2 regions of the Symbiobacterium sp. genome follow, and region 2 is predicted to be linked to the other one. Evidence: riboswitches for the same ligand, from Rfam matches in the RefSeq annotation. Region 2 holds a riboswitch; the other holds the start of a gene.
The links. Region 2 has a riboswitch for thiamine pyrophosphate ahead of thiD (bifunctional hydroxymethylpyrimidine kinase/phosphomethylpyrimidine kinase). Riboswitches for the same ligand answer to the same signal wherever they lie in the genome.
Positions count from the first base shown of each region.

Region 1 (14,579 bases), on a different contig from region 2:
CGCCCACGGCGCGGAACGCGCGCACCGGGCTGTTCACGCCGCCGGGAATCACCCGCTGCGAGGCCTCGAACAAGGCCTTGCTCCTGCTCAGATCCAACGGCATCCGAATGCACCCTCCTGACCAGATTCTCCTTTCGTTCCATGTCAAGACGGGCCAGAGGATGCCCCCTGGCCCGATGGAAACGCCACTACCCGAGCGTGTTGGTGATCTGCGCCTGGTTCTTCAACTCGGTCAGCCACGACGACAGCCGCTGGCTCACCTGCTCGTTCACGTACTGCTCCTTGATCTTGTCCTTGTCGCGTTCGAACTCGGGGATGTTCACCTGGATGATGTGCCAGCCGTAGCTGGTCTTGACGGGGTCGGAGATCTCGCCGTCCTTCAGGGCGAAGGCCACCTTTTCGAACTCCTCGACCATGGTTCCCTTGCCGAAGAGGCCGAGGTCGCCGCCTTTCGCAGCGGTCGCCGTGTCGGTGGACTTCTCCTTGGCCAGGGTGGCGAAGTCCGCACCGGCGTCCAGCTGGGCCTTGATCGCCTTCGCCTCTTCCTCGGTTCCCACGAGGATGTGGCGGGCGATGATCTGGCGGCTCTCCTCGGAGGCCTGCATCTCATCGAAGTGTTGCCGCAGCGTGGCGTCGTCGGGCTCCACCTGCTTCTCCAGAATGCGGGTGGCCGTCATCTGCATCCGCAGGTAGTCCTCGAACTGGCCCTCCGTCATGCCGAAGTACGACTGCAGGTAGTACTGGTACATCGTCTCGCCGCCGAGGGACTCCTTGATGGAGTCCAGCTCCTCCTGAACCTCGGCGGCGGTGACCTGCACGCCCGCCTTCGCCGCCTCCTGGTTCACCAGGCGCATGGTGATCATGTTGTCCAGCGTCCTGGACCCGTGCCCCTCCACCAGTTCCTCGTACAACTCGGCCCGGGTGATCTGCTCCCCGTTCACCGTGGCCACGATGTCTGCCCCGTCTGCAGGCCCGCCGGTGCGGGTGCCGAGGAAGTACCCGCCCACACCGGCCACCACCACCGCTGCCGCGACAGCCAGAATGGTGGTCATTCGGCCATTTCCATTCGCCAAGGTGTCTCGCTCCTTCTCGTCAAGCTTCATGGGGTTACATTCGTATGGTAACGCAGTTCGGGCTCGCTGCCAACCGCAGCCTGCGCGGGACCACCAGGTCAGCCCGTCACGGCCGGGGTGCGAAGGTGGCCAGCACCAGGGCCGGCGCGTCGGTCGCCCGAACGCCGTAGGGCTCCCCCGGCGGGTAGAACCAGATCGTTCCCGCCTCGGCAGGGGCCCACTCGCAGCCCGAGAGGAGTTCGCAGCGGCCGTTCACCACCTGGAGGCTCACCGTGGAGGAGCTGTTCGCCGGGGGCAGCCCGCTGCCGGGACTGAGTGCGAGCAGGATCACCCGCATGTCCTGACAGCTATGAATGATCTGCGTGGAAACCTGCCCGGGGGCCGGCCGGTCCCGGTGGATCAGGCTCACCTGCATGCCCGTCACCCTCCTCGCAGCGGTTTCCTTTAGTCTACCCGCCGCGGCGGGCCTGAGCCGTGCGTCTGCGCACCGGTCGCCGGTGATATCGGTCACACGGACGGGTCGCCCATCCACTCCCGGAGCCTGCGCTCGTCGAGGATGGTCACCGTTTCGTTCTGGACCGCGATGCAGCGAGTACGCCGGAAGTCGGCCAGCGCGCGGGTGACCGTCTCGCGGCTGGTACCGATCATGCCGGCGATCTCCTGGTGGGTGAGACCGAGGGTGAAGGTCTTGCTCCCCTGCTCCTCGGACAGGCGCAGGAGGAGGCTCGCCAGCCGGCCGTGGGTGGAGTGCACCGCCAGGTCGTGGGCGGTATCCTGGGCCAGCCTGAGCCGCTGGCCCACCGCGCAGAAGGCGTTGGCCGCCAGCGTGCGGCTCTCGGGCATCAGGGCCCAGAGGTCGTCCACCCGGAAGGCGATCAGCACCGAGTCTTCGGTGGCCTGGGCGGTGGCGGGATACGGCGCCTTGTCGGCCAGCACCACCAGCCCGATTTCGTGTCCGGGCCCCCAGACACGCAGCACCTGCTCCTGGCCGCTCACGGACACCCGGGAAACCTTGACCCGGCCTTGCTTGATGAAGTAGACCGCCTCGCCGGGATCGCCCTCGTGGAACAGGAAGGCGCCCTTCCGGTAGTGGCGCTCCCGCGCGATAGCTGCGACGCGGGCCAGTTCCTCATCGCTCAGCCCGCTGAAGAGCGAAAGACTCCGCAGGAACTCCAGGTCCGCCACGCGCGGATCACCTCCTGGTGCAGACGCCAGTGCCGGAGAGTACGACACGCGGTGTACATTCCCCTTCTACCGCAATTGCAGCCCCTGGGAATGATCCAGTATAATCGTTAGGGTGTCTAAGAGAGGGGGACTTTCCATGGGACTCGCCATCGGCATCGTGGGCCTGCCCAACGTGGGCAAATCGACCCTCTTTAACGCCATCACCCGCGCCGGCGCCGAGGCGGCCAACTACCCGTTTTGCACCATCGAGCCCAATGTGGGCGTGGTAGACGTACCCGACGCCCGGTTGGCCGTCCTGGCGAAGATGTTCAACTCGGGGCGCATCGTGCCCACCACCATCAAGTTCATCGACATCGCCGGTCTCGTGAAGGGCGCCTCCCGAGGCGAAGGGTTGGGGAACAAGTTCCTGCACCACATCCGAGAGGTCGACGCCATCGCCCACGTGGTGCGTTGCTTCGAAGATCCCAATATCACCCACGTCAGCGGCAAGGTGGACCCCATCTCGGACATCGAGATCATCAACCTCGAGCTGGCGCTCGCCGACCTGGAGACCGTGGAGAAGCGGTTTGACAAGGCAGCCAAGGCGGCGAAGGCAGGCGTGAAGGAGGCGCAGGTGGAGTACGGTCTCCTGGTCCGGCTGAAGGAGGCCCTGGAGGCCGGCCGGCCCGCCCGGAGCGTGGCCCTGCAGAACGAGGACGAGGCCAAGGTGCTCCGGGAGCTGCACCTCATCACCGCCAAGCCGGTGATGTACATCGCCAACGTCGCCGAGGAGCTTGTGGCCGACCCGTTCGCCCTGCCCGCCGTGGCCAGGGTGAAGGAGCTGGCCGACGCCGAAGGCAGCGAGGTGGTCCCCGTGTCGGCCCGGATCGAGGCTGAACTGGCGGAGCTCTCGGAGGAGGAGCGGGCGGCCTTCCTCGCCGAGCTGGGCCTCGCCGAATCGGGCCTCGACCGGGTGATCAAGCACGGCTATAGCCTGCTCAACCTGATCTCCTTCCTCACGGCCGGCGAGATGGAGGCGCGGGCCTGGACCATCCGCAAGGGGACCAAGGCTCCGCAGGCGGCGGGCCAGATCCACTCCGACATGGAGCGGGGCTTCATCCGCGCCGAGGTGGTGGCCTACGACGACCTGGTCGCCGCGGGCTCCATGGCCGCCGCCCGTGAGGCGGGCAAGGTGCGGCTGGAAGGCAAGGACTACGTGATGCAGGACGGCGACGTGGTGACCTTCCGGTTCAACGTGTAATCCGCTTCGCCGCGAAGACGGGCCGTCCCGGAACGTCAGGGCGACGGTGCCGTTCTCTGCGCGGGCGGCCTCGCCTGGCGGGTAAGCGGGACGGATGCAGAGAAAAGCGTGGCCCGGCGAGTCTTCACGCCGGGTCACGCTTTTCTCTATTATGTCCAGGAACACGCCTCTGCGATCAGGCCTGCTTGGCTGCCTCAATCTGCAGCTCGATCCTGACCTCGTCGCCCACCAACACGCCACCGGTCTCCAGCACTGCGTTCCAGGTGAGGCCGAAGTCCTTCCGGTTGATCTTGGCGGTCGCCGCGAAGCCGATCTTCTCGTTGCCCCAGGGATCCTTGGCCGTGCCCAGGTACTCCAGGTCAAAGGTGACGGGCCGGGTGACACCCCGGATGGTCATATCCCCGGTCATCTTGTAGCCGTCGCCGTGGCGCTCGATGCGGGTGCTGCGGAAAGTGAGGTTGGGGTAGTGCTCCACATCGAAGAAGTCGGCCGACCGCAGGTGGTTGTCCCGCGCCTCATCGGCCGTGTTGATGGACGCCGCGGTGACGGTGCCCTCGATCGTCGCCTCGGGGATGTTCTCGGGGTCGGCCTCGATGCGGCCCTCGAACTGGGTGAAGCGCCCCTTCACCCTTGCGATCATCAGGTGCCGGACCGTGAACTCCACCAGGCTGTGCGAGGGATCCACCACCCATACGCTCTTCGCCACTCTCGTCACCCCTCTCTCATACTGGTCGGGCACAAAGCCCGTGCGTCTCCATACTGTTAGTGCGTGTCAACAGGTCAACGGGTACGGCCGACGCCCTACACCCTTCAGCCGAGGCGGCCCATAGTATGGGAGAGACCCCTCAGGAAGGTGTGACGCCCATGCCTTATCCGTACCCATCGCCCGGCCCGCGGCCGTGGACGACATACGCCGGCAAGCCCCTGACGGGCTGGGGCGCCCCGCCCCCCGGCTGGGCGGCCGGCCCGTTCCCCATGACACCGGAGCCCTGGTACGCCCCAGTGGCCTGGCAACCCTACGAGCATCACGTGCCCGACCCTCTGGTCGCGACGTGGACGGCGATCATCGAGCCGGCGCTGGAAAACGTGCTGCCGGCCATCCACGGGCTGCTGCAGGTCTCCGGCCAGCTCCTGGGCCAGTTGCCAACGGTCCTGGACATACCGGGCCCGGAAACCGCCGAGGTCACCGCGGAGGATGCCCCGACCCCGAGCTTCGGGCTGGGTCACGTGGGCCTCTTCGGTGCGGCCGACGCCGGCAGCCCCGATCCCGGCAACCCGGAGCTGGGAAACCCTGACGGCCGGGCGTAGCCGGCTGCGGCCCACGGAACCAATGATGAGGGCGGCCCCGCCTGTCTCCGGCGGGCCGCCCTCTTCATTCAGGCGCCTTCAGTGCCCTTGCCAACTCGGCCAGGGTCTTCCTGAGCCAGGGCCACAGCAGGGCCACGGCGGAGAGCCCGAACGCGACCCAGGCGAAGCCGTAAAGGAAAGCCGGCACTTGGTTCTCCCCGATCGCCATGTCGAAGTTGGTCCTCGCGTTCCACAGTGCGGCCAGCAGCAAGGAGCGCGCGATCACAGCTGCGGCCACCAGGTGTGAGCCCGCCAGGAAGAACAGACCGGCCCCGACCCACGACCCCTTATCAGGCACGGAGACTCCCCCCACGTGCTTGACGCGTGGCCGCATTCCAGGCATCCGAGCGGCACGCCGCCACGCGCACTGCAACCATGCCCCTGGCCTTACGCGCCCACGAACCGGACCTCGGGCGCGGCAATCACGCAGTCGTAGTGCGTGGGGGCGGGGTTGCGGCCGCCGAACGCCCGGTTGCCGCCCAGCGCCACGTGTGCGGTGCCCAGCGCCTTCTCCGCCAGGGCGACGCGGCCGCAGGGTACGACGTGGGGGTTGGCGCCCAGGCCAAACTCCCCGATGGTCCACGCCCAGGCATCATCGCCCAGGCGGCGGCAGAGTTCGGCCGCGGCGCTGCCGCCGCTCACCTCCACCACCCGGCCGCGCTGGAACGTCAGCGTCACCGGCCGGTCCAGCGGGATGTCGCCCAGGGCCACGTCCACGACCAGCCGCCCGTCGCACCGGGTCTCGTGCGGCGCCACGTAGGCCTCGCCCGGGGGCAGGTTGCCGATGCTCCCCGGACTGCGGATCCGGCCGGTTTCCGCGCACACCGGCCGCCCCTCCCAGGAAAGCCGCAGGTCCGTGCCGCCGGGCGCCGTCAGACGGATTCCGGTGGCGCCCCGCATCCGGTCGGCCAGGGCTGCGGCCTTCCGTTCGACCTCGTCCAGCCCCTGGCCCAAGGTGACGGCCAGCGTTTCGGCATCCACCTGCGCCAGGACCGCCCAGCGCCCGCGCCCCGCCAGCCGGAAGGCGGCGCGTGCGGCCCGCATCGCCGCATCCTCGTGCTCCAGGTGGAGGCCCGTCCGCAGGGAGACCAGGGCGTCCGCACTCGCCACGGCCCCGGCCAGCCCGTGCGGCACCACCTGGAGCCCGCCCCGGGGGCGCGGCAGGGATACCTGCGCCACGCTGCCGGCCCCACAGGATTCGGCCGCCTCGGCCAGCTCCGCCGCAGCACCGGCCAGCGCAGGCTCCGCCAGGATCAGTGCCCGCTCGCCCGGCCGCAGGCCCAGGCTCTCGCGCCACACGGTCTCCGCCCAGCCCGCTGCCATCTCAGGTAGCCTCCGGCTTGAACTTGACGTTGGGCAGGTAGACCGTAAACCCGAAGCGGATCCGGTCGATGCCCTCGGGAGAGGCGTCGCCCTCCAGACGCTCCCCCAGCGGCTGGGAGGTGATGTAGACGTCGCTGGTGCCCAGCATGAAGTTCAGGACGGCATCGCCTGCGCCCTCGGGAATCGCCAGCCCGGCGCCGTGGCCGGTGGGCCACCCGAAGAGCAGCACGTGCAGGCGCTCGCCGGGGTGGTAACCCCACCGGTAGGTGTACTGGTCGGGGCTGGCGGCCAGCACCTGCTTGATCATCACGTCCAGCTCGGGCACCGAGAAGAAGACAAGCTTGCGGCCGTCGGGTGCAAACGCGGTCCCGGCCTCGGCGGGCATGTAGATGACGGGCTCCTGACTCTCCACCGATCACCCTTCTCTCCGCATCGCCCGGTGCGCTGCCGCCCCGGGCGGGGCATGCTACGTGCGAAAGCCGCGCAGCAAAGGACGGGATGAACCTTGCCGCACAGCCTCGTCAATGTGGACGGGCACACCTACCAGGTTTCCCTGGAGCAGGGACAGGTGTGGGTCCACCTGCCCTTCGCGGTGGACCCCCACGAGCTCTCTGTCCAACTTCAGCGAGAGGGTTACGCCCTGGCCCACGAGCCGGACACGCCCGACACCCAGGGCTGGGGCGAAACCTTCGATCCGAACGGTTACTACCCATACTGCGTGTTTCCGGACCCCACGGCGCCCGGCCGTTCCGTCTTCGCCTTCTACCCCCGGCCGGAAGACGTGGTGCGGCAGGGGCCGGACGGCGAGGCGGTGGCGCTCAGCCTGGGCCGGGAGTCGGAGCGGACCATCGCCCGCTGGGTGCCGTGGCTGCGCCGCCGCGCCGCGGGCCGGGAACCGGATCAGGGCGTGAACGTTTCCAGTTCGCCCGAGTAGCCGGCCAGGTAGCCCACCAGCCACACGACCGCGAACAGCACTGCCATGGCCAGCCCCACCAGCACGGCCGGGTTGCGCAGTACCCGCATCCCTTCCGACCTCCCCTCCTCCTTATGACGAACGGGCAGGGCGGTGGGGAGCGGGCGCTACTGCGTGGAGTGCACCCCGGTGGGCAAGGCCCGCTCCAGCGCCGGCAGCAGCGCCATGAGCAGCGCGCCGGTCAGCACGGCCTCAGGCAACAGGTACGTGCCGTTGTAGATCGCGGAGTAGACCCACGGGCTCTGGCCGGCCGGCGCATACTCGGCGAAGAAGACCACGCCGGAGACCAGGTGCGCCAGGAACCGGCCGCCGATGGCCAGGGAGCCGAGCCAGGCCTGCGCCAGCCGGGCGTGCCCCCGGGCGAGCCCCGCCAGCCCCAGCGCGCCGAAGGCCACCGGGTAGTCCAGGAGCACCTGGATGGGATGGTAGAACTCGGGCTTGATGATGAACTGCAGCACACCGGCCACGGCGCCGGCGGTCACGCCCCAGCCCGTGCCGTAGCGCAGGGCGATGAGGATGATCGGCACCATGGAGCCGAGGGTGACGGAGCCGCCCTGCGGCATCTCCCACACCTTCACGAACGACAGCGCCACCGCCGCCCCGATGAGGACCGCGCTCTCCACCAGACGGCGCAGACGGACCCGTGCATCAGACATATCGGGCACCTCCATTAGGAACAGACTCGACATCTCGTGGCACGAAAAAACCGCAGCCCAGCGAGCTGCGGACGGGATGCCCGCGAGGCTCGCTTCCCTACGCCGGTATTACCCGGATCAGGTGACAGGGTCCCGGGGCACACCCCGGTTCTCAGCCGTTTTCACGGCTCCCCTAGCGGCTCTCGGCCAGTATGATGCTGCCTTTACTATACCGCCCCTTCCCCCGGCAGACAATACCTTGGGCGGCATACTCCGGCCCCGCGGGTGGCACGTTAGGAAGGCAGAGGGAGAACCGTACAGAGGAGGCGGCGAAGGATGAAGCAGCGCGGCGTTGTGATCGCCCTGCTCACCCTGCTTCTCTTCCTCACCTTCCCGTGGCACGCGGGGGCCCAGACGCGGTCCACCCTGCGCTGGGGGAGCCGCGGCGAAGACGTCTGTGTGGCTCAGCGGCGGCTGAAGGCCTGGGGGTACTACACCGGGGCGGTGGACTGCATCTTCGGGCGGCAGACTTACGCCGCCGTCCGGCTCTTCCAGCAGCGGAACGGGCTCGCCGTGGACGGCATCGTCGGGCCCGACACCTGGGCGGCGCTGGGCTACTGGGGTGGCACCCCGTCGACCCGCGCGGCCGCAACCGCCGGTGCCACCGCCGGCAGCCGCGCCGCCGAACGCGACCTCCTGGCCCGGGTGGTCTCGGCCGAGGCCAGGGGCGAGCCCTACGAGGGACAGGTGGCGGTGGCCGCAGTGGTCCTCAACCGGGTGCGCGACGCCCGCTTCCCCAACACGGTGGCGGGTGTGGTCTACCAGGCCCACGCCTTCGAGTCCGTGACCAACGGCACGATCTACGCGGCGCCCACCGCCAGTGCGGTGCGCGCGGCGGAGGACGCGCTGAACGGCTGGGACCCGACCGGCGGCGCCCTGTTCTTCTGGAACCCGGCCAAGGCCTCCAGCGGCTGGATCTGGTCGCGGCCCATCGTGAAGCGGATCGGCAACCACGTCTTCGCCAAGTGAGGGGATCAGCCGTGCGTCGAGTGGTCACCTGGCTGGCCGTCAGCCTCCTGGGCACCTTCGGTCTGGCCGTGTGGACGGCCTGGACCTACCACCTGAACGAGCACAACCGGTTGCTCGCCAACGCCCTCGAGGCGGAGCGGCAGCGCAGCTTCGTCGACATGGCCCATCACGTGGAACAGATTCAGACGATGCTGGCCAAGGGGCTCGCCACGGGCAGCGAGCGGCAGAACATGCGCTACATGGCCGACGTGAACCGGCACGCGGCCGCGGCCTTCACGGCCTTCTCCTCGCTGCCCCTTCCGGCCGAGGTCTCCACCGCCACGGGCAAGTTCCTGCAGCAGGTGGGCGACTTCTCGCTGTCGCTGCTGCGGGACGAGGCCGCCGGCCGGTCCATGACCGAGGCGGAGCGGGCCGAACTGGAGCGGCTCCGCCGGGAGTCCGCCAACCTCTACCAGCAGCTGAACGCCATTCTGACGCAGTACAACCGGGGCGGCTTCCGCTGGCACCGGCCGGCCCAGTTCAGCCTCGCTGCCCTCCTGCACATGCCCGAAAACCCGGTCTTCAACCCGGAGGCGACCCAGAGCCCGGCCGTGGCTGCCCTTCTGGACGGCGGCTGGGCGCAGATGGCCACCGGATTCGAGCAGATGCCCGTTTTCATCTACGACGGCCCCTTCTCGGACCACGTCAGCCAGACGCCCCCGGCCCTCACCGGCGGGCCGGTCACCCGGGAGGAAGCCGAGGCGCGGCTGCGGGCCCTCCTGCCAGACCTGGCGCGCTACCGCACGGTCGAGGTGGCGGAGGTCGAAGGGAACCTTCCAACCTACACCTTCCGCCTGGCTCCGGCAGGCACGAGCAGCCAGACGTACACGGCCACCGTGGAGATGACCCGCCAGGGCGGCCACCTGGTGAGCCTGCTCACCGAGCGCGTGCTCGGCAGCCCCACGCTGGACCTGGAGCAGGCCAAGGCCATCGGGCAGGAGTTCCTCGCGCGGGTGGGCTACCCCGACATGGTGCCCACCTTCGCGCAGGTGCAGGACGGCCTCGCCTTTGTGGCCTACGCCCTGCGGCAGGGCGACGTGATCGTCTACCCCGACCAGGCCAAGGTGAAGGTGGCCCTGGACAACGGCGAGGTGCTGGGGTTCGACGCCCGGCAGTATCTCACCCACCACCGGCAGCGCACGCTGCCTGCGCCACGCCTCACGGCTGATCAGGCCAGGGCGGGTCTGAACCCCTCCCTGGAGGTGAGCCGGGTCCAGCTGGCGCTCATCCCCGACCTGGCGGGTACCGGCGAGCACCTGACGTACGAGTTCCAGGGGAAAATGGGGGAAGACATCTTCCTGGTCTACATCAACGCTGAGACCGGCGCAGAGGAGCAGATCCTCCAGCTGATCGAGGCCGACGGAGGCACCTTCACGCTCTAGCGGTTCCCCCGGACCACACCGCCGCCCGGTGCCCCGACCCCCATACCGCCCCGGAGTGGGACCGCGGCCCCCGGAAGCCGTGCGCTTCCGGGGGCCGCCGCGTGCGGGTGGGTCAGTGGCCCGCCCGCCGGTCGGGGCTGTGCGTCTCCGCCTCGTACCGGCGGACAAGGCCAGGGTCCAGGCCGGCGGCCGCGTCGCCGTCCAGGTCGATGCCCAGCTCGGCCGCCACCTCCCCGGCCAGTCGCTGGGCGGTGAGCCGGTCCGGGACGGGGCGGTCGGACACGGTGTCGCCCCTGGGAGTGACGCGCGGATCAGGCTGCATCCGGCTCCCCCCTCAGGTGACCCGCACCCAGCGGGTCTCCCGCCCCGTCTCGGGACACGGGCCGAACGGGTCACCCTCGTTGTAGAACTGCTTGTGGCCCGACTCGCAGCTGTACGTGCCGGGAACCTTGCACCGCTCGCCGGTGCAACCCTGCGGCTGCTCGCTCATCGGCAACACCTCCCGCCGGTAGTCTGCCCCGCCCGACGGGTTGACCATCTGGGTCCGGTGCATTTAACGTAACTTCCGCCTTAAAAAATCTCGTTTTCTCGTGGCAAACCCTGTTGACTTTCGGCAAACACATGTGGTAGAGTTTAGCCAGACCAAACGTTGTTTACCTCTCGTACAGGGTTTACATAGCGTTGCCGTGAGGGGAGGCATTTCCAGATGGCCGGAGCGAACGCAGCACTCTCTGAGGTGCCGGTTACCCGCAAACCTGACCAGCGCCCGCACCCGGTTCCGGTGCCCACCGACGAAGAGCTCGTGTCCGCCTACCTGAAGGGGGACAAGGAAGCCTTCGAGGAGCTCGTGCGGCGTTACGAGGACCGGCTCTACCGGCTGTCGTACCGCATGCTGGGCAACCACCACGACGCGCTGGACGCCGTGCAGGAGATCCTGGTGAAACTCATGGCGGCCCTGCCCAAGTTCGAGGGGCGCTCCCGCTTCGGCACGTGGGTCTACAGGCTGGCGGCCAACACCTGCCTGGACATCCGCCGGAAGCGGGGCCGCACGGCGGCGGAGTCGCTGGAAGCGACCCTGGAGTTCTCCCCGGCCGCCTCGCTGGCCATCCTGGACAACGAGCCGGCGGACAATCCCGATCTGTACTTGGAGCAGCAGTATCGTGAAAACGTGGTCCGGGCGGCGCTCGACAAGCTGCCCGAGAGCCAGCGCCGGCTCCTCGAACTGCGCGACCTGGAAGATCTCTCGAACAGCCAGGTGGCCGACATGCTGGGCATCGAGGTCGGCGCCCTGAAGGCCCGCCTGCACCGGGCCCGCCAGGCCCTGAAGCGGGTGCTGGACGCCGGGGTGCACGTGCCGGGGTATACTTCCTCCCAGACCGCCGCCCACCTGGCCTGACGTACTGAGGGGGTGCACGCATGTCCCTGGGCAGTCGCATTCGACAGACACGCACGCAAAAGGGCATCACCCTCCAGGAGCTTTCGGAACGCAGCGGCCTGTCAAAGGGCTTCATCTGCCAGCTGGAAAACGATAAGGCCTCGCCGTCGCTCCAGGCCCTCGACCGGATCTCCGCCGCTCTGGGCGTGCCCGTCGCCCTGCTGCTGATCTCCCACGGGGAGCGGGCGTATGTGGTGCGGGCCGAGGAGCGGCAGGGTTACTCGGTGGGAAGCGAGGGGCTGAGCGTTCAGCTGCTCTCGGCTCCCGGACGGAACCTGAAGATGCTGCTAATGGAACTGGCGCCCGGCGCCTCCACCGGGGGCGACAACCACGTCCACGAGGGCGAGGAATGCCACCTGGTGCTGCAGGGCTCGGTGCGCTACCGCCAGGGCGACGAGGAGCTGATCCTCCGGGAGGGCGACTCGCTCCACTGGAACGGCTATATCCCGCACCGGGTGGAGAACTGCGGCTGCGGGCCCGCGCGGATCCTGTGCGTCACCACCGGCGCGATGGAGCACATGCTCGAGAGCGAGTGCGAGGACTCCGACGACGAGCCCGCCAACCGCTAGTCCGATAGCACTGGTCGCCGTGGCCCTTTCGGCCCATTCTCCCGCCCGCGCTATTGCCATGGTTGCCGTACGCATGATACGATGGTCACGTGAAAGGCAACGACCTGTACCGCCGCCAGGCGGTGCAGGTCTTGCGTCGTCTTAAGGGTTTTTCCCGGCGGCAACTTTTTGGCGCGAAGGGAAACTCCCTGCCATGTGCTGGGACGGAGGGAGCGCGCGGTGGCGGAAACGGGCCGGAAGGGTGCCTGGCTCAGCATCGGGGTCTACTGCCTGCTCACGGCGGCCAAGCTCACGGTCGGCTGGCTGGCCGGTTCGCAGGCGATCGCGGCGGACGGGGTGAACAACGCAACGGACGTGCTGGGGTCTGTGGCCGTGCTGCTGGGCCTCATCATCGCGCAGCGGCCGGCCGACGAGGAGCACCGCTACGGCCACGCGCGGGCCGAGGGCGTGGCCTCCCTGGTGGTGGCCACGATCATGGGGCTGGCCAGCCTGGAGGTGGCACGGAGTGCGTTCCTCTCGCTGCTGAGCACGGACCGGGCCGCGCCCGAGGGCTGGTCGCTCTGGGTGGCCGTGGGCTCGGCAGCCGTCCTGCTGGCCATCTACGCCTACAACCTCCGGCTTGCCCGCCGCTGCGGCAGCAGCGCCCTGGAATCGGCGGCGTACGACCACCTGTCGGACGCGCTCATCAGCCTGGGCACCGCCGCCGGCGTGGCCGGCAGCGGCCTGGGGTGGTACTGGGCCGACCCGGTGGCCGGCCTGGCGGTGGCGGCGCTGGTGGCCCGGACGGCCTGGTCGGTGGGCCGCGAGGCGGCGCACATGCTGATGGACGGCGGCCCGGACCAGGAGCGCATCGCCGCGCTGGAGGGCGTCGTCAGCGGCGTCGAGGGCGTCTGCGGCGTGCAGGACCTGCGGGCCCGCCTGCTGGGCAACCGCGTTGCGGTGGACGTGACCGTACTGGTGCCGCAGCACATGAGCGTCGTCGAGGCGCACGCCGTGGCCGACCGGGTGGAGCACGCGCTGACGCGCCTCGCCGGCGTGCACACGGTGCAGGTGCACGTGGAGCCAGACGTGAAGGCCGGATAAGCAGACAGAAATAAGGGCCGACCCCCCTCCGGGGGGCCGGCCCTTTCGCGCGCCGGTTACAGCGCCGCCCTGGCCGCCTCCAGCGCGGCCTCGTAGTTGGGCTCCTGCCCGGCGGCGGGCACGTACTCCACGTGGACGATGCGGTCGTTCTTGTCCACCACGAAGACGGCCCGGGAGCACAGGGCCCACTCCTTGATGTACGTGCCGTAGGCCTTACTGAAGCTGTGGTCGCGGTAGTCGGACAGGGTGATCACCCGGTCGACGCCGGCATTCCCGCACCAGCGCTTCTGCGCGAAGGGCAGGTCGCACGAGATGGTCAAGACCACCGCGTCCGAACCGAGGCTGGCGGCCGCCTCGTTGAACTTCCGGGTCTGCGTATCGCAAACGCCCGTGTCCAGCGACGGCACCGAGGAGATGATGCGCACTTTCCCTGCGAACGCCGACGAGTCCACCGTGGCGAGGTTGTTGTCCACCGCGGTGAAGGCCGGGGCCTTGTCACCGACCCGCAGCTCGGGACCCACCAGGGTCACCGGGCCCTTGAACTGAAACGCACCTGCACGTTCCAACGGCGCTTCCCTCCAACGGTAGTATTTGGTTTCCCGTGTCTTGAGACGCCTGGTTCCCCCGTCTCGTGACGGCGGCGGTCACAGATCAGGGCAGCGGCGGCCATTCGCCGCCCGGCTCGGCGGGGTCCGGCGGCCCGTCGGCCCACTCCTCCTGCGGGTCGTCGTCCTCAGTCGCCTCCGCCGCTGCGCCCTCGTCCGCGGGCCACTCCGCCAGCGGGCCGTGGCAGAGCGGGCGGTACTCGCAGCGGGCGCAGATGCGCCCGTCCCCGGTGGGCAGGAAACCGTCGGGGGGCGCAGTCCGGATCGCCGCGGTGAGGCGCCGAAGGCGCTCGTCGTCGGCCGCAAACTGCGCCCTGCTGTACGGGAGCCGCTCCTCCCTCCCGCCCCCGAGCGGGTTCCAGTAGACCATCGCCACCCGGTCGGGGTCGAACCGGCCCCCGGGGGTGTAGGCGCCGCCTGCGGCGCAGAGCACGTACCGGTAGACCACCGTCTGGAAGGCCGCAGCCAGCCGCTCCCGCGGCGGCATGACGCGCAGGGTCTTCCAGTCGTAGATCGTCGCCCGGCCGTCGGGCTCCACCACCAGCAGGTCGAACTTGGCCACCAGCCTGAGCGGGACCCCACCTGGCGCCGGATCGGGCTCGCACAGCCGCAGCTCGAGCTCGGGATAGTAAGCCCGGCCGGGGTTGAGCGGGAGGTACCG
Region 1 covers NZ_JBFNEH010000009.1:4,429-19,007, reverse strand. The annotation lists gene hemL (glutamate-1-semialdehyde 2,1-aminomutase) at 1-103, opposite strand, end outside; gene AB2385_RS04550 (peptidylprolyl isomerase) at 189-1,052, opposite strand; gene AB2385_RS04545 (cupin domain-containing protein) at 1,180-1,488, opposite strand; gene AB2385_RS04540 (Crp/Fnr family transcriptional regulator) at 1,581-2,258, opposite strand; gene ychF (redox-regulated ATPase YchF) at 2,395-3,498, shown strand; gene AB2385_RS04530 (YceI family protein) at 3,674-4,204, opposite strand; gene AB2385_RS04525 (hypothetical protein) at 4,363-4,806, shown strand; gene AB2385_RS04520 (hypothetical protein) at 4,871-5,143, opposite strand; gene AB2385_RS04515 (aminopeptidase) at 5,233-6,168, opposite strand; gene AB2385_RS04510 (hypothetical protein) at 6,170-6,580, opposite strand; gene AB2385_RS04505 (hypothetical protein) at 6,674-7,102, shown strand; gene AB2385_RS04500 (hypothetical protein) at 7,069-7,191, opposite strand; gene thiT (energy-coupled thiamine transporter ThiT) at 7,249-7,797, opposite strand; TPP riboswitch at 7,875-7,981, opposite strand; gene sleB (spore cortex-lytic enzyme) at 8,113-8,805, shown strand; gene ypeB (germination protein YpeB) at 8,817-10,226, shown strand; gene AB2385_RS04480 (hypothetical protein) at 10,339-10,548, opposite strand; gene AB2385_RS04475 (hypothetical protein) at 10,561-10,779, opposite strand; gene AB2385_RS04470 (RNA polymerase sigma factor) at 10,933-11,622, shown strand; gene AB2385_RS04465 (cupin domain-containing protein) at 11,643-12,230, shown strand; gene AB2385_RS04460 (cation diffusion facilitator family transporter) at 12,450-13,313, shown strand; gene tpx (thiol peroxidase) at 13,370-13,879, opposite strand; gene AB2385_RS04450 (PD-(D/E)XK nuclease family protein) at 13,965-14,579, opposite strand, start outside.
Region 1: linked by a shared signal. The riboswitch ahead of thiT (energy-coupled thiamine transporter ThiT) and the one ahead of thiD (bifunctional hydroxymethylpyrimidine kinase/phosphomethylpyrimidine kinase) in region 2 are both predicted to bind thiamine pyrophosphate.

Region 2 (14,579 bases):
GCACGGCCTCCGGCACCACCCCGCGCAGCGCCTCGCGGAGGATGCCCTTCTCGCGGCCGCCATAGGTCTTGAGCGACCAGGGGATGTTCCAGACGTACTCGACCAGGTGGTGGTCGCAGACGGGAACGCGGGCCTCCACTCCGGCCGCCATCGACATGCGGTCGTTCCGGTCCAGCAGCGTGGCCATGAACCAACAGAGGTTGAGGTAGAACATCTCCCGCCGGCGGGCCTCCTCGGGTTCCTCGCCCGGCAGCCGGGGTACGCTGGCCACGGTATCGCTGTATCGCTGGGCCACGTACTCGTCGGCCGTGATGTTGCCCGTCACGCCCGGTTGCAGCAGCGCCGTCCGCTCGGCCAGCGAGCGCACCCAGGGGAAGGAGCCGCCCGCATGGAGGGCCGGCTGGTGAAACCATGGGTAACCGCCGAAGACCTCGTCCGCGCACTCGCCCGAGAGGACCACCGTGGCCCCCTTCTTGATCTCCCTGCAGAAGAGGTAGAGCGATGCGTCCACGTCGGCCATGCCGGGCAGGTCCCGGATGAGCGTGGCCTTGGTCAGAGCCGCGACCAGTTCGGGCGTGTCGATGATGACGTCGTGGTGAACGGTTCCCAAGGTGTCCACCATGGTCTGGACGAAGGGGCGATCCGGGTCGGGCTGGAAGGCGTGGGCCCGGAAGTGCCGGTCGTTGCCCGCGTAGTCGATGGACCAGGTGTGAAGCGGCCCTCGCCCTTCGGCGCGGAAGACCTCGGCGGCAAAGGCGGTGATGGCGCTGGAGTCCACGCCCCCGGAGAGCAGGGTGGCCACCGGCACGTCGGCCACCAGCTGCCGGTGGACGGCGGCGCGCAGGAGTTCCCGCACCCGCTCTGCCGTCTCCGCCGGGCCGTCCGTGTGGGGCCGGCTCTCCAGCCGCCAGTAGGGCTGCGTCCGCAGGCCGCGGCGGTCGTAGATCAGCCAGTACCCGGGCAGGAGCTCCCGCACCCCGCGGAAAACGCCGTGGCCGGGCGTGCGGGAAGGCCCCAGGTAGAGGATCTCGGCCAGCCCTTCCGCGTCCACCTCCGGCCTGACCAGCGGGTGCGCCAGCAGCGCCTTCAGCTCAGACCCAAACACCAAGCTCCGGCCCATCTCTTTGTAGAACAGCGGCTTGACGCCGAACCGGTCGCGGGCCAGGAAGAGCCGCTGCTCGGCCTCATCCCATACTGCGAAGGCGTAGATGCCATTGAGGCGCTCGGTGCAGGCCGGCCCCCATTCGATATAGGCGACCAGCAGAACCTCGGTATCCGACTGCGTGGTGAAGGCGTGCCCCCTGGCCGTGAGCTCCGCCCGCAGTTCGTCCGTATTGTACAGTTGCCCATTGTAGACCAGCACGTAGGTCCGGTCTCCCCGGCGGCGGACCATGGGCTGCACACCCCCGACCAGGTCCACCACCGCCAGGCGCCGGTGACCGAACGCGCAGTGCGCGGACAGCCAGGTACCCCCGGCGTCGGGACCCCGCTCAGCCAGCGGAGCGGTCATCGCTTCCACTACCGGACCGTGCTGGGAGAGGTCCTTCTCCCAGTCGACCCAACCGGCTATGCCACACATCGCTTGTGCTGTCCCCCCGTACCGGCTGAACACACCGGCTGAATACTCCATGGTACTCGCCGGCGGCGGGATCTCCCCCTTAGAGCACGCCAGGGGCGCCCCCGGCAGCGGTGCCGCACGTGGCATGGAGACGCAGGTTAGTCGTCGCCCGTATGGGAGTGCACCGGCACGGATTGGAAGTCGGGGTAAGCCCGCACGCCGTGCTCGGTGTCCAGGCCGGAGAGCTCCTCCTCCCTGGAGACCCGGAGCCCCACGGTCGCCTTGATGACGGCGAAGATCAACAGGCAGGCCGTGAAGCTATAGCCGAATACCGCCGCCGCACCCAGGGTCTGGATGCCCAGCAACTGCGGCCCGCCCCCCGTGAGCAGCCCCTGCGTTTCATGGAAGAGCCCCACCGCCAGGGTGCCCCAGAACCCGGCAAAGCCGTGCACGGGAATGGCGCCCACGGCGTCGTCGATCCGGAACCGCTCCAGCAGGGCCGTGCCCGGGGCCAGGAGCAGCCCGGCCACGGCGCCGATCACGATGGCGGCGGCCGGCGAGACGAAGGCGGTGCCGGCGGTGATGCCCACCAGGCCGGCCAGAGCGCCGTTCAGCGCGGCCCCGACCTCCCAGATGCCAGTGCGCAGGTACGCGCTGAGCAGTGCCGCCAGGGCGCCGGCGGCCGCACCCAGGTTGGTGGTCACCGCAATCCGGCCGATGTTCGGGTCGGTAGCCGACAGCGTGCTGCCCGGGTTGAAGCCGAACCAGCCGAACCAGAGGATGAACACCCCCAGGGCTGCCAGCACCAGGTTGTGGCCGACGATCTTCCGCGGCCGGCCCTGCTTGTCGTAGCGCCCGATGCGGGGACCCAGGAAAATCAGGCCCGCCAGCGCGGCCCACGCGCCCACCGAATGCACCACCGTCGAACCGGCGAAGTCGACAAAGCCCAGCTGGGCGAGCCAGCCGCCGCCCCAGATCCAGTGGCCCACCACCGGGTAGACGAGCAGCGTGATGGCGGCACTGAAGAGCAGATAGGCCGAGAACTTGGTGCGCTCCGCCATCGCCCCGGAGACGATGGTCGACGCCGTGCCGGCAAACGTGGTCTGGAACCAGAGGAACACGAAGAACGGAATCGCCAGACCCAGGTGAAGGAAGCGGGACTCGGCAGACCCGAAGCCGCCGAGGCCGATCAGTCCGGCGGCATCAGCCCCGAACATCAGCCCGAAGCCCACTGCCCAGAAGGCAATAGAGGCCACCACGAAGTCCATCAGATTCTTGAGCACGATGTTCGCGGCGTTTTTGGAGCGAGTGAACCCGGCCTCCACCATCGCAAACCCCGCCTGCATGAAGAAGACCAACGAGGCGGCCACCATCGTCCACGCCGAATCGATCCCCACAGTCCATCCATCCAGGTTCATCGCTCCAGCCCTCCTTTGTGCCTGCCGAATACCGCATTCCGGTCTCGGCGACAGGATGATCACCCGCTGCCTGACGGGTGAAAACGTGATCGTGTCGTTGACCCCCCGGCACGCTACTCTGTGCTGATGCCGGGATCAGCCTGTTGCCCCGCCGGCCGGAGCGCCACAAAATGCCGGCCGCAGTCGAGCATGAGGCCCATGACCTCGGCCGCCTCCTCGGGCTGCCGGGCCTCCAAGAGGATGCGGTGGTAGACCGACAGGAGTTCCGTCAGGTCCTTCTCCCCCTGCTCCCCGACAGGGGTGAGCTGCACGCGCGCCCCCTTGGCGATTCGCCGCCGGAGCGCCGCCTCGTCCAGCCCCAGTTCCGGCTGAAGGCGCACGTAGACCACGCCGCCGGTCATCCCGGAGCAGATCCACGGCCCGGGGTCGCCGAGCACCACGACGCGCCCCTGCGTCATGTACTCGAAGGCGAACCCCTTCAGGTTGGCCCGGGTGCCGATGGAGCCCAGGTCGTCCCGGAGCGGCTCCCGGATGCGGCCGCCGAGGATCAGGTCGGCCCCGGAGAGCCGGATGCCGCAGCGGGCGTCGGCGTCGCCCTGCACGACGAACAGCCCGCGCTGGGCGCCGTAGGCAAACGACTTGCCGACCGCCCCGTTGACCCACTGCCCCCTCCGGTTCCGGTGCTTCAGGATGACGACGCGTCCGCCCAGCATTCCCTTGCCCACGCCGTCCTGCGCGCCGCCCTGCACCCGGACGGAGACGGCGCCGGTGGAGAAGGCGGCGAGGCCGTTGCCCGCGATGGAGCCCTCCGCGAGTTCGATCTGTGCGGCGAAATCCGGAGGAAGGTCGGGCAGCCGTGCTTCCGCCGCGTCCGGACGCACCCGGGCCCGGGCCACCGCGCCGGCCACGGCGGTGCCGATGATGCGGTCGCGGGCGGTGACGCCGGCCTGTCGGTGGCAGACCGCCGACTCCCCGGCCCGGGCCCGGCCGGCGGCCACTGCGGCGATCTCCCGGCTCAGTTCGCTGCGGGCGTACCGGCGGACAGGGACCCGTTCGGCCGCCGGAACGGCGGGCACCTCCCAGGGCACGGGGGCGATCAGCCCGGAAAGGTCGACCCTGCCCAGACCCCGCGCCTGCCAGAGCAGTTCCGCCCGCCCCACCAGGTCCTGCGTGCGGCGGAACCCCAGCTCGGCCGTGAGCTGGCGCACCTCCTCCCCCACGCAGGTGAAAAGCGTCACCAGCCGCTCCACGGCCTCCTCGTAGACCCGGGGCACGAAGGCCCTGAGGCCCCTCGCCCGCGCCTCCGCACAGCTCTCGATCTGCGTGGCGATGCCCACGTGGCAGGTGTCCAGGTGGCAGCCCCGGCAGATGGTACAGCCGACGGCCACCATCGCCAGCGTGGCGAAGCCCACCCGGTTGGCCCCCAGCAGCATCATCTTCACCACGTCGGTGCCCGAGCGCATGCCCGAGTCGGCCCAGATCTCCACCCGGTCACGGATCCCTGCCGCCACGAGGGCGAGGTGGGCCTGCCGCACCCCGATTTCCACCGGCAGACCGGCGTGGCGCAGGGCGTGCTGGCGGGCAGCCCCGGTGCCGCCGTCGTAGCCGCAGAGCGCCACCACGTCGGCGCCCGCCTTGGCCACGCCCACCGCGATGGTGCCGATGCCAGGGACGACGGGCATCTTCACGACGATCTTCGCCAGCGGGTTGACGGTGCGGAGTTCCTCCACCAACTGGGCCAGGTCCTCGATGGAGGAGATGTCGTGGTTGTTGGAAGGCGAGATCAGGTCGACCCCCACGGTGGCGTTGCGCGCCCGGGCGACCTTGGCCGAGACCTTGGCCCCCGGCAGGTGGCCGCCCTCGCCGGGCTTCGCCCCCTGGCCGATCTTGATTTCGATGAAGCGGCTGCCGTTCAGCATTTCGGCGTGGACGCCGAACCGGCCGGAAGCCACCTGCTGTCCCCGCCAGCGCCAGTACCGGCCGACCATGTCGGGGATCTCGCCGCCCTCGCCGTTCATGCAGACGATGTCAAGCCGCCGGGCCGCCTCGGCGTAGGCCCGGAAGGCCGTCTCGCCCTGGGAGCCGAACGACATGCCCGAGATGGTGATCGGGTAGCGGTAGCCTTCAATGGTGGTATCCACCTCGGCCGTGAGGGGGCGCTCCCGTCCGTGCGGCCGGAAGTCCAGCAGGTGGCGCAGGCAGACGGGGGTCTCCCGCTCCTGCTTCCCAAGCCGCACCAGGTAGTCGGCGTACTTGCTGCCGTCGGCCGCCGCCTCGCCGGCGGCTTTCCAGAGGCGGGGCCAGAAGCGGAAGGTGCGCGGCAGCCTGCCGCTGCCCTGTCCTGCGGCCACCTGGTAGCGCTCGTGCGCGTCTGCCTTCAGCCGGGCCAGCGAGAGCCCGCCCTCCTCGGAACCCAGAAACCCTCCGGTGGCGAAGTAAGCGGCCACCTCCGGACGGAGCCCGACGTGGCTGAAGCACCGGGCGTAGCCCCTGAGCTCGTGGATGCCCAGCGTGGAGATGACCTTCTCCAGCCCCTTGCGGAGGGCGGAGAGCAGGTTGGCCAGTCCCTCCTCCGGCGCAGGTCCGGCCTGGGCCGCGGCCTCCAGCATGAGGTAAGGGTTGACGGCGTCGGCCCCCAGGCCCAGGGCGAGTACCACGTCGTGCAGGGAGCGGAGCGCACCGGAGCGCAGCACCAGCGAGCACTGCCGTCGCAGGCGGTGCCGGCCATCTGCCTGCGCCGCCGCGTGAAGCGCCCGGTCCACCGCCGAGAGGATGAGGTGGGGGTCGATCCAGTGCCGGTCGCCGACGAGGGCGTCGCCGTCGTCCAGGAGAAGCACCTGGGCGCCGCGCTGCACCGCCTCCACGGCCTCCGCGGCCAGCCGGGCGAGCGCCTGCGCCAGCGGCTCGGTGGGTGTAAAGTACAGGGCGATGCGCTGCACCGCGCCGGGGGAGCCGGCCTGAAACGCCGCCAGCAGGTCGGGGAGCAGCCAGGTGCCGGCCGAGCGGGCCAGCCGGCGGCCGGCCGCCGGAGGAACCAGCGGTTCGGCACGCTCTCCGCCCAGGAGCACCGGGATGCCCAGCTCCACCCGCGTCGCCGCCAGGCTGCGGGCGTCGTCCTCGCCCCGCAGGTGGATGGGCGGGCGCACGCCGAGCACCGCGCGGGTGGAGAAGTGCTCGATCTCCCGCTCCCGGTCCACGGCCGGGTTGGTGACCACCGCCACCGACTCCTTGAAGTAGTCGGCAAGGTTCTGCCTCGTCTCGGCGAGGCAGGCCAGCGGTCCGTCGTACCCGAGGGAGCCGATGGGCTCGGCACCGGTGCGGGCCATAGCCGTCACCTGCTCCAGGTCCTCGGCGCTCCAGCCCATGGCGGCCATCAGTCGGTCCCGCTCCACCCCGGCGTTGGCGCGGCCGGGTTCGGCCGCGGGCGGCACGCCGTTTCCCTGGGCGGCGGGCGTCCCGTCCGCCTGCGGTGTCCAACCGTCCTCCACAGGCCCGCCGACGGCGATGAAGCGCCGGTAGCTCGCCGGTGCGGGGAAACGCTGCCGCGAGAGCTGCAGCACCCGATCCTGCAGCCGGGTGTAGGGCAGCAGCTCCGGCTCGCAGCCCTGGGGGAGGATCACCCCCACCCTCTCGCCCGGCGCCAGGGGGCGCGGATCCCGCACGAGGTCGACGCTGTTCACGATGCCCGGCTCCGAGGAGAAAAAGAGGCACTCCTCGGTTTCCACATGCCACAGGGGGCGCAGCCCCATGGCGTCCACCGACGCCACCAGGTAGTCGCCGCTGCGGGCGAGAATGGCCGCAGGCCCCTGGGCAAACGGGCCCCAGGCCTGCCGGTAGTACATATAGAGATCCTGCAGCGCCCCGGGCATCTGCTTGATCTCCCCGATGATCGGCGGGAAGAGCATCTCCATGGCCTCGAAGAGGGTCAGGCCGTGCAGATGGACCAGCCCCTCGACGGTGCGGTTGAGGTCCTGCGAGTCGGAGCCGCCCCGGTGGAGGGCAATGCCCACCAGCGGCGCCTGCTCCCGCAGGGCCCGGATGGTGTTGATCTCGCCGTTGTGCCCCAGCACCGAGAACGGCTGCACCCGCTCGAAGGCGGTGGCCGTGTTGGTGGAGTACCGGTTGTGCCCCAACACGGCGCGGCTCTCGCAGCGGGGGTCCCCGAGGTCGGGGTAGTAGGCCGCCAGGACGGCGGCATCCCCGCGCACCTTGTAGACCACCGTGTCGGGGGAGAAGGAGCAGACGTGCAGGTCTGTCTCCGCCTCCAGGGCGACCGTCAGCTGGAAGCAGGCCCTGTCGGCCGCCTGCCGGTCGGCGGCGGGCGCCAGCACCGCCACCTGCCAGAACTCGGGCTCATCCTGCCGTCCGCGCACCCCGAGGGCCTCCCGGTTGACCGCCCCGCTGCGCTGGGCGAGAATCCGGAAGCCGTCGGCCGCCATGCGCCGGCAGATCTGCTCCTTCAGGGGGCCCGACCAGTACGCCTCGCGCTGGGGAATGAAGATGTGCGCCACCGCAAAGTGGGGCTCCCCGACCAGCCGCGGATCCTGCCCGGCGTCGCGCAGCAGCGCTGCCCACAGCCGGCGCGGGATGTCGATCTGCACCCCGCACCCGTCGCCCTCGCCGTCGACGTCGCCCGAGCGGTGGACCATGCGGGCCAGGGCAGCCAGCGCGTCCGCCACGACCGCATGCGTCGGGTATCCATCCTTGCGCACGGCCGCCATGAGAGCGCAGGCGTCGTGCTCGTTCTCCACCAGGTACCGCCGGATGTCGCGCTCGCTAAGCACGAACCGCACTGCTCTCTCACCTCTTTCGCAGCCTCCTCGCCGGGGTGCCGGTTAGCGCCCCCGCTATGTGAAAATTGTGTTTTGCAGTATACGGGCGGCATCCACTTAATGTCAATGCGCGTGCGGCCTCTGCCCAAATACAAGTTCGGTATCGGTATGCAGCGAGGTTTCAATCAACGCGAGGACCAGAGACAGATCCACCGGGAACCGACCGTCACGACAGAACTTGGCCACAGGCAAAAGGCTGCCCCGGAAGAGCCGCTGGCTCCTCCGGGGCCGTTCCGTCTCGCCCGGCCGACCCCTAGTCCGCGGGCGCCTGTTCTGTGGACAGGTGATGCCAGTACTTCTCCCGCAGCACCTTCTTGTTGAACTTGCCCACACTGGTCTTGGGCACCTCAGCGATGAAGACCACGTCGTCCGGAATCCACCAGTCAGCCACCTTCCCCTTCAGGAACGCCTTGATCTCGTCTGCGGTGAGCGCGGCGCCGGGCTTCGGCACCACGCAGGCGAGGGGCCGCTCCTGCCACTTCGGGTGGTAGACCGCCACCACCGCGGCCTCGGCCACTTGCGGGTGGGCCATGATCGCGTTCTCCAGGTCGACCGACGAGATCCACTCGTCGCCGGACTTCACCAGGTCCTTCATCCGGTCGACGATCTGCATGTAGCCGTCCGGGTCCACGGTGACCACGTCGCCGGTGTAGTACCACCCGTCCCGGAACGTCTCCGCCGACCGTTCATCGTTGTAGTAGGCGCCGGCAATCCACGGCCCGCGCAGGGCCATCTCCCCCATTCCCTTGCCGTCCCAGGCCACCTCGGCGCCGTCCGGGTTCACGACCCGCATGTCCAGGCCCGGGACGAGCATGCCCTGCTTCGCCTTCTTCGCGTACCGCTCGCTCGCCGGCAGATCCTCCAGCGTGGACTTGAGCCGGCTCACGTGGGTGACCGGTGCCCCCTCGGTCATGCCGTACGCGTGCAGGAACGGCACACCCAGCTTCAGTTCGTACGCCTCGATCAGCGCCCGGGGCGGGGCCGCGCCGCCGCAGGCGATGCGGGTGATGGAGGAGAGGTCGTACCCCTTCTGCTCCACCGCCTGCAGCACGCCCATCCAGACCGTGGGCACTCCGGCAGCCAGGGTGACCTTTTCATCCTGGATCAGCTGGCAGAGGAGGTGCGGGTCGGGACGGGGACCGGGCAGCACCTGCTTGGCGCCCATCCAGAGGGCTGCGAAGGGCAGGCCCCAGGCGTTCACGTGGAACATCGGCACCACGGGCATGCACACGTCTTTCTCCGAAATCCCGATGGTGTCGGCCATGCAGACCATCATCGAGTGGAGGTAGATCGCCCGGTGGGCATAGGTGACCCCCTTGGGCAGGCCGGTAGTGGCCGACGAGAAGCACATGCCTGCCTCCGCCCACTCGTCGACGTCGTCGGGGAACCGGTAGTCAGCGGAGGCGGCGGCCAGCAACTCTTCATAGCTGTGGACCGGGGAAAGCCTGGTCTCCGGCAGGGGCCCGTCGGCCATGATGATGTAGTGCTCCACCGTCTCCAGGCGGGGATGCACCGCCTCGACCAGCGGCACCACGTCCGGGTCGACCAGGAGCACGCGGTCCCCGGCGTGGTTGATCACGTAGGTCAGGTGATCCGGGGGAAGCCGCAGATTGACGGTGTGCAGCGAGGCCCCCATACAGGGCACCGCGAAGTAGGCTTCCAGGTGCCGGTGATGGTTCCAGGCGATGGTGCCGACCCGGTCCCCGCGCCGAACGCCCAGCCGGGTGAGGGCGGCCGCGAGCCGGCGGGTCCGCTCGTGGTAGTCGGCGTAGGTGTACCGGAACATCCCTGCACCCGTGCGGGAGACGATCTCCCTGTCCGGGAAGTAGCGCCGTGCCCGCTCGAGCATGGTGTGCAGGGTCAGCTGGTGCCGCATGGTCATCGGTCACAACCCCTCCTCTTCTTCCCGCCGCTGGCCGGCGCGGCGGGAGTGTTTCTTCACCTATTGGCCGTGCCCTGCGGATGACCTTCTGATATTACCCACTATTCTGGCTACTTGTTCCGATGAAACTGCGCCCGCAGCCGGGCATGCTGCGACCCGCCACACCACCTCGGCGGACCCGGCCGGGGGCGGGCACCCACAGACACCAGGCCCACCGGGAGAAGCCCCCGGTGGGCCTGCCGGTCCGTTCTTCAGGTTCCGCTCCGGTGAACCGCCCGCTCCGCTGCCATGAGGCGGAACCGCTGCAGCACCACCAGCGCCTGGCCGCCGATGAGGGCGCCCGCCGCGCTGCTGGCGGCGAAGCTGGGGATGTAGAAGCCGATGCCGCCCGCGGCCACCTTGGCATCGCCCATCAGCAGCACCGCCACCGGGTAGGCCGCCACCGCGCCGATCAGGCCCGTGCCGATCACCTCGCCGGCCATCGCCGCCAGCCGCGAGCCGGTACGCTGGTAGAAAAGGCCCGCCAGCACGGCGCCGAAGATCGTCCCCGGAATCGCCAGCGGCGTACCGCTTCCCAGCAGGATGCGGATCACGGCGATGCCCAGGCCCACCCCCCCGGCGTAGACGGGGCCCAGCATGGCGCCGGCCACCACGTTGATGGCGTGCTGCGCCGGGAACAGCTTCGCCCCGAACAGCGGGATCGCCGAGACGTAGGAGGAAGCCACGCCGAGCGCCACCAGAATCGCCATCCGGGTGAGGAGTTCGGTCCGGTTCATGTCCATCCCCCCCGCTTGGCGCTTTCGACCTCTTCCAGAATCGCACGGGCCGCCGCCCCGGGATCAGCCGCCCCGGCGACGGCGGAGATCACCGCCACGCCCGCGGCCCCCGCCGCGATCACGGGCGCTGCCCCGCCGATGCCGATGCCGCCGATGCCGACCACCGGCAAGCAGGTCGCCTCGCTCACCCGGCGGACGACGTCCGGACCGTAAGGCGCGCCGGCGTCGGCCTTGGACGGAGTCGCGTACACCGGCCCGGCGCCGATGTAGTCCGCCCCGGCCGCCTCGGCGGCCCGGGCCTCCCCGGCCGTCTCGCACGTGGCCCCGATGATCGCCTCCGGCCCCAGGATCCGCCGGGCCGCCGCCACCGGCATGTCGTCCTGCCCGAGGTGGACCCCGTCGGCCCCGACCGCCAGCGCCAGGTCCACCCGGTCGTTGACCAGGAAGAGCGCCCCGTACCGCCGGCAGGCTTCCCGCACCCAGCGTGCGGCCTCCACCTGGGCGGCGAGCGGGAGGTGCTTTTCGCGGAACTGGATCATACGGCAGCCCGCCTGCAGCACCGCCTCCACCACTTCCGCCGGGGTGGTGCCGCTCACCAGCACGTACAGGCTCAGCCGCTCGGAAAGCGGCGGTGCAACGCGCCCCGCCGGCAGCAGTTCGACCCCGGCCAGTCGGTCGAGGTAGGCCGCGGCGAAGCTGCCGGGGCCCCGCGCGTCCGCCGCCGCCTGCTCCCCCGCCCAACCGGCCCAGAGGAGCGCCTCCGCCGCCGCCTCCACGGGCGCGGAGCCGTCACCCGCCGCCAGGGCCGCCGCCACCAGCGCCGCCGCCAGGCAGCCGGCACCCGGGATTTGCGCCATCAGGGGGTGCCCCGCCCGCACGGCCAGGGTACGCTGGCCGTCGGTGACCAGGTCCACCGGGCCGGTGACGGCCACGACGCAGCCGAAGCGCCGGGCCACGGCGCGGGCCGCCCGCTCCAGCCGCAGGCCCTGGGCCTCTTGCGGCCCATCGATGCCCCGCACCAGCCCCTGCTCGCCCGCCAGCGCCAGGACTTCCCCGGCGTTGCCCCGGACGGCGGTCACCTTCACCCGCTCCAGCAGATCCAGGGCGGCACGGGTGCGGGTCGCGATGCCGCCCGCCCCCACCGGGTCGAGCACCACCGGGATTCCGCCCCGGGCGGCCGCCTGCCCGGCCTCCAGCATCGCTTGCTGCAGATCGGGGCCCCAGGTGCCCAGGTTGAGCACCAGGGCGTCGGCCGCGGCGGCGACGAGGGGGGCCTCCGACCCGTCCCGGGCCATCACCGGACGGGCTCCGGCGGCCAGGAGCCCCCGGGCGACCCAGTCCATGGTGACGTAGTTGGTCATGGCGTGCACCAGGGGCCGCCGCTCCCGAACCCGCTCAGGCAGCGCCGTCATCGTCCGCCACCCCCACGGGCCGGGACGCGCCCTTCCTCCAGCCAGGCCAGGTGGTTGGTGGGACCGTGGCCGGCGCCGATCCCCGGCGCCTTTCGAATCGCCAGGGTGATGAAGTCCTTGGCCAGGCGGACCGCCTCGTGCAGCTCCAGACCCCGGGCCAGCCCGGCGGCGATGGCCGCGCTGTACGTGCATCCGGTCCCGTGGGTCTGCCGGGTCTCGACGCGCTCGGCCTCCAACCAGAGCCGGCTGCCGTCGGCGGCGATCAGCAGGTCGGCCGCCAGGTCGCCCTCCAGGTGGCCACCCTTGACCACCGCGGCCTGTGCCCCCATCTGCAGGAGCCGCTGCCCAGCCACTTCCATATCGGCACGGGTGCGGATGATCATGCCGGTCAGGGCTTCCGCCTCGGACAGGTTGGGCGTTACCACCCGCGCCAAGGGCAGCAGCAGCTCCCGCAGGGCGGCCTGCGCTTCGGGCAGGAGCAGGGGGGCGCCGCTCTTGGCGATCATCACCGGGTCCACCACGAGGTTGCATACGCCGTACCGCCGCACCCGGTCGGCCACCACGGCGACGGTGGAGGCGTCGTAGAGCATGCCGGTCTTGGCCGCGTCGGTGCCGATGTCGGAGAGGACGGCGTCCAGCTGCGCTGCCACCTGGTCGGCGGTGAGGGGGTAGACGCCGGTCACCCCCAGGGTGTTCTGCGCGGTGACGCAGGTGATCACGGAGCTGCCGTAGGTCAGCAGGGCGGTGAAGGTTTTCAGGTCGGCCTGGATGCCGGCGCCGCCGCCCGAGTCGGAGCCGGCAATGGTGAGGGCGCGTGGCAGGGTCACGGTCGCTCACACCTTTCTGTTGGAATGGGCAGTGCGCCGGGCCCGACCGGGGGAGGGTTCGGAACACAAAAAGGCCGCCCCTACGAAGAAACGTGGAGGCGACCGCACGATGACAGAACGGCCGGCCGTCCACTTCCCTCCGCTGGTATTACCCAGTTCAGGTTCTAAGGGTCCAGGTCTCGGCAGACCTGTTCTCAGCCCAAGAGGGCTCCCCTAGTGGATCGGACCCAGTATGCACTTGTTGACAGCGTACCATCGGCGGAAAAAGGGTGTCAAGACAGCCGCGGGGGTGATGTGAGGCCGCAGCCCCGGGCCAACGTCGTCTGACGGCGGTCACCGCCAGAGGGCCCGGCGCAGTAACCGTTCACAAGTACTTGCGCAGCACCAGCCGGTCGTCGCCGGGGCCGTAGAAATCCTTGTCCACTCGCCAGTCCTGGAACCCGATCCTGCGGTAGAAGGCTCGGGTGCCCGCATACGGGGCGTAATCCACGCTGTCCGCCAGGGTCGTGACTTCCATGACGAAGATGCCGATCTGGCGGCAGCGGTCTGCCACGGCGTCGACCAGCGAGCGGCCCAGGCCCCGTCGCTGGAACTGCGGGTCCACGCCCAGCCAGGTCAGTTCCACCAGGCTGACGTCCGCCGATCGGGGGAGCCACGTGACAAAGCCAACGACCCGGTCTGTGCCCCCGCTCTGGCAGACGGCCAGGAAGCCCTGTTGGGTCTTGAGGTCGGTGGCCATTTCCCGGAGGCCCTGCGCGTTGAACCATTCGGGAAGGGAGCGGGCCACCGCAAGCATTCCTTCGTAGTCAGGTGGGGATGCTGTCCGAATCTGCAGCATGTCTTGATCCTCCGGCGCGCACCCGGTACGCACCCGCCCCACCACTGAGGGCTCGCACCCGGGTTGGTGGAATGGTGTGTCGTTCAGGTCCAGCAGGAACCGTCGCAGTGAAAGAGCATACGTTCCCTCCCTTTGCGCTGTACACTGTTGTATATTTATGACCGTTTCCTATCGCACACAAGTTCCGCACACGACCAGGAGGAGGCTCATCAGTTGGTGAGTAAACCAGTCAGGCATAGCATCGAATGCTGGGTGATCCGCCGCAGGGAGAATGAGGAGGACGTCGTGCTCCTCCTCCACGTCCCGGCGAGCCCGGCCATTCCGGCCGGTTTCTGGCAGCCCCTCACAGGTGGAATGGAAGCAGGCCAGTCTGCCCGCGCGGCCTGCGTCCGGCCGTCGAAGGCGAAGCGCGCGTGGATTCCGATTCGACCGGGACGATGGAGTCGGCGTTTCTCGCCGTGGAGGTGATCGACCTGTAATGGCAGGGCTCGACTGGTGGGCGATGGTTGTGGCGCTGGCTGCCGTCTGTGCGGTGGCCACGTTCGTCGCTTACGGGCTCGACAAGTACTGCGCGACCCATAACATGTGGCGGATTCCGGAGCGGACCCTCCTCCTCTGTGCGCTGCTTCCCGGAGGTCCGTTCGGTGCGGTGGCCGGGATGCAGTTGTTTCACCACAAGACCCGGAAGTGGTACTTCCAGGTGGTCAACGTGGGCGCCTGCCTCCTCCAGTTTCTGTTGGTCTCTCTGGTGGTCCGGGGCCGCAACCGGTAGTGGTTCGGCCCCCGTCACGTGGGCGATGGGGCTTCAAGCAGTCTTGCGATTGTCGTGGCACCATTCTCCCCTTATCGTGGGATCGTGTCCCGTCAAGTGGTGTTGGCATGATGGGAGTTGGTTAGGTCCTCCGGCGGCCGACTAATAATTCAGGAACCTTTGGATCTTGCTGTCGTGCCTCTCTTGCTTGGAACAAGGCTACGTAGCAATAACGTCGCTGTCACGTTCACCTCATTGCACCAGGTGTACGTTGCCCCAGGACAT
Region 2 covers NZ_JBFNEH010000028.1:35,464-50,042, forward strand. The annotation lists gene asnB (asparagine synthase (glutamine-hydrolyzing)) at 1-1,579, opposite strand, end outside; gene AB2385_RS10220 (ammonium transporter) at 1,717-2,976, opposite strand; gene AB2385_RS10225 (glutamate synthase-related protein) at 3,090-7,769, opposite strand; gene AB2385_RS10230 (long-chain fatty acid--CoA ligase) at 8,062-9,690, opposite strand; gene thiW (energy coupling factor transporter S component ThiW) at 9,942-10,466, opposite strand; gene thiM (hydroxyethylthiazole kinase) at 10,463-11,878, opposite strand; gene thiD (bifunctional hydroxymethylpyrimidine kinase/phosphomethylpyrimidine kinase) at 11,875-12,705, opposite strand; TPP riboswitch at 12,823-12,930, opposite strand; gene AB2385_RS10250 (GNAT family N-acetyltransferase) at 13,070-13,543, opposite strand; gene AB2385_RS10255 (DUF1294 domain-containing protein) at 14,022-14,315, shown strand.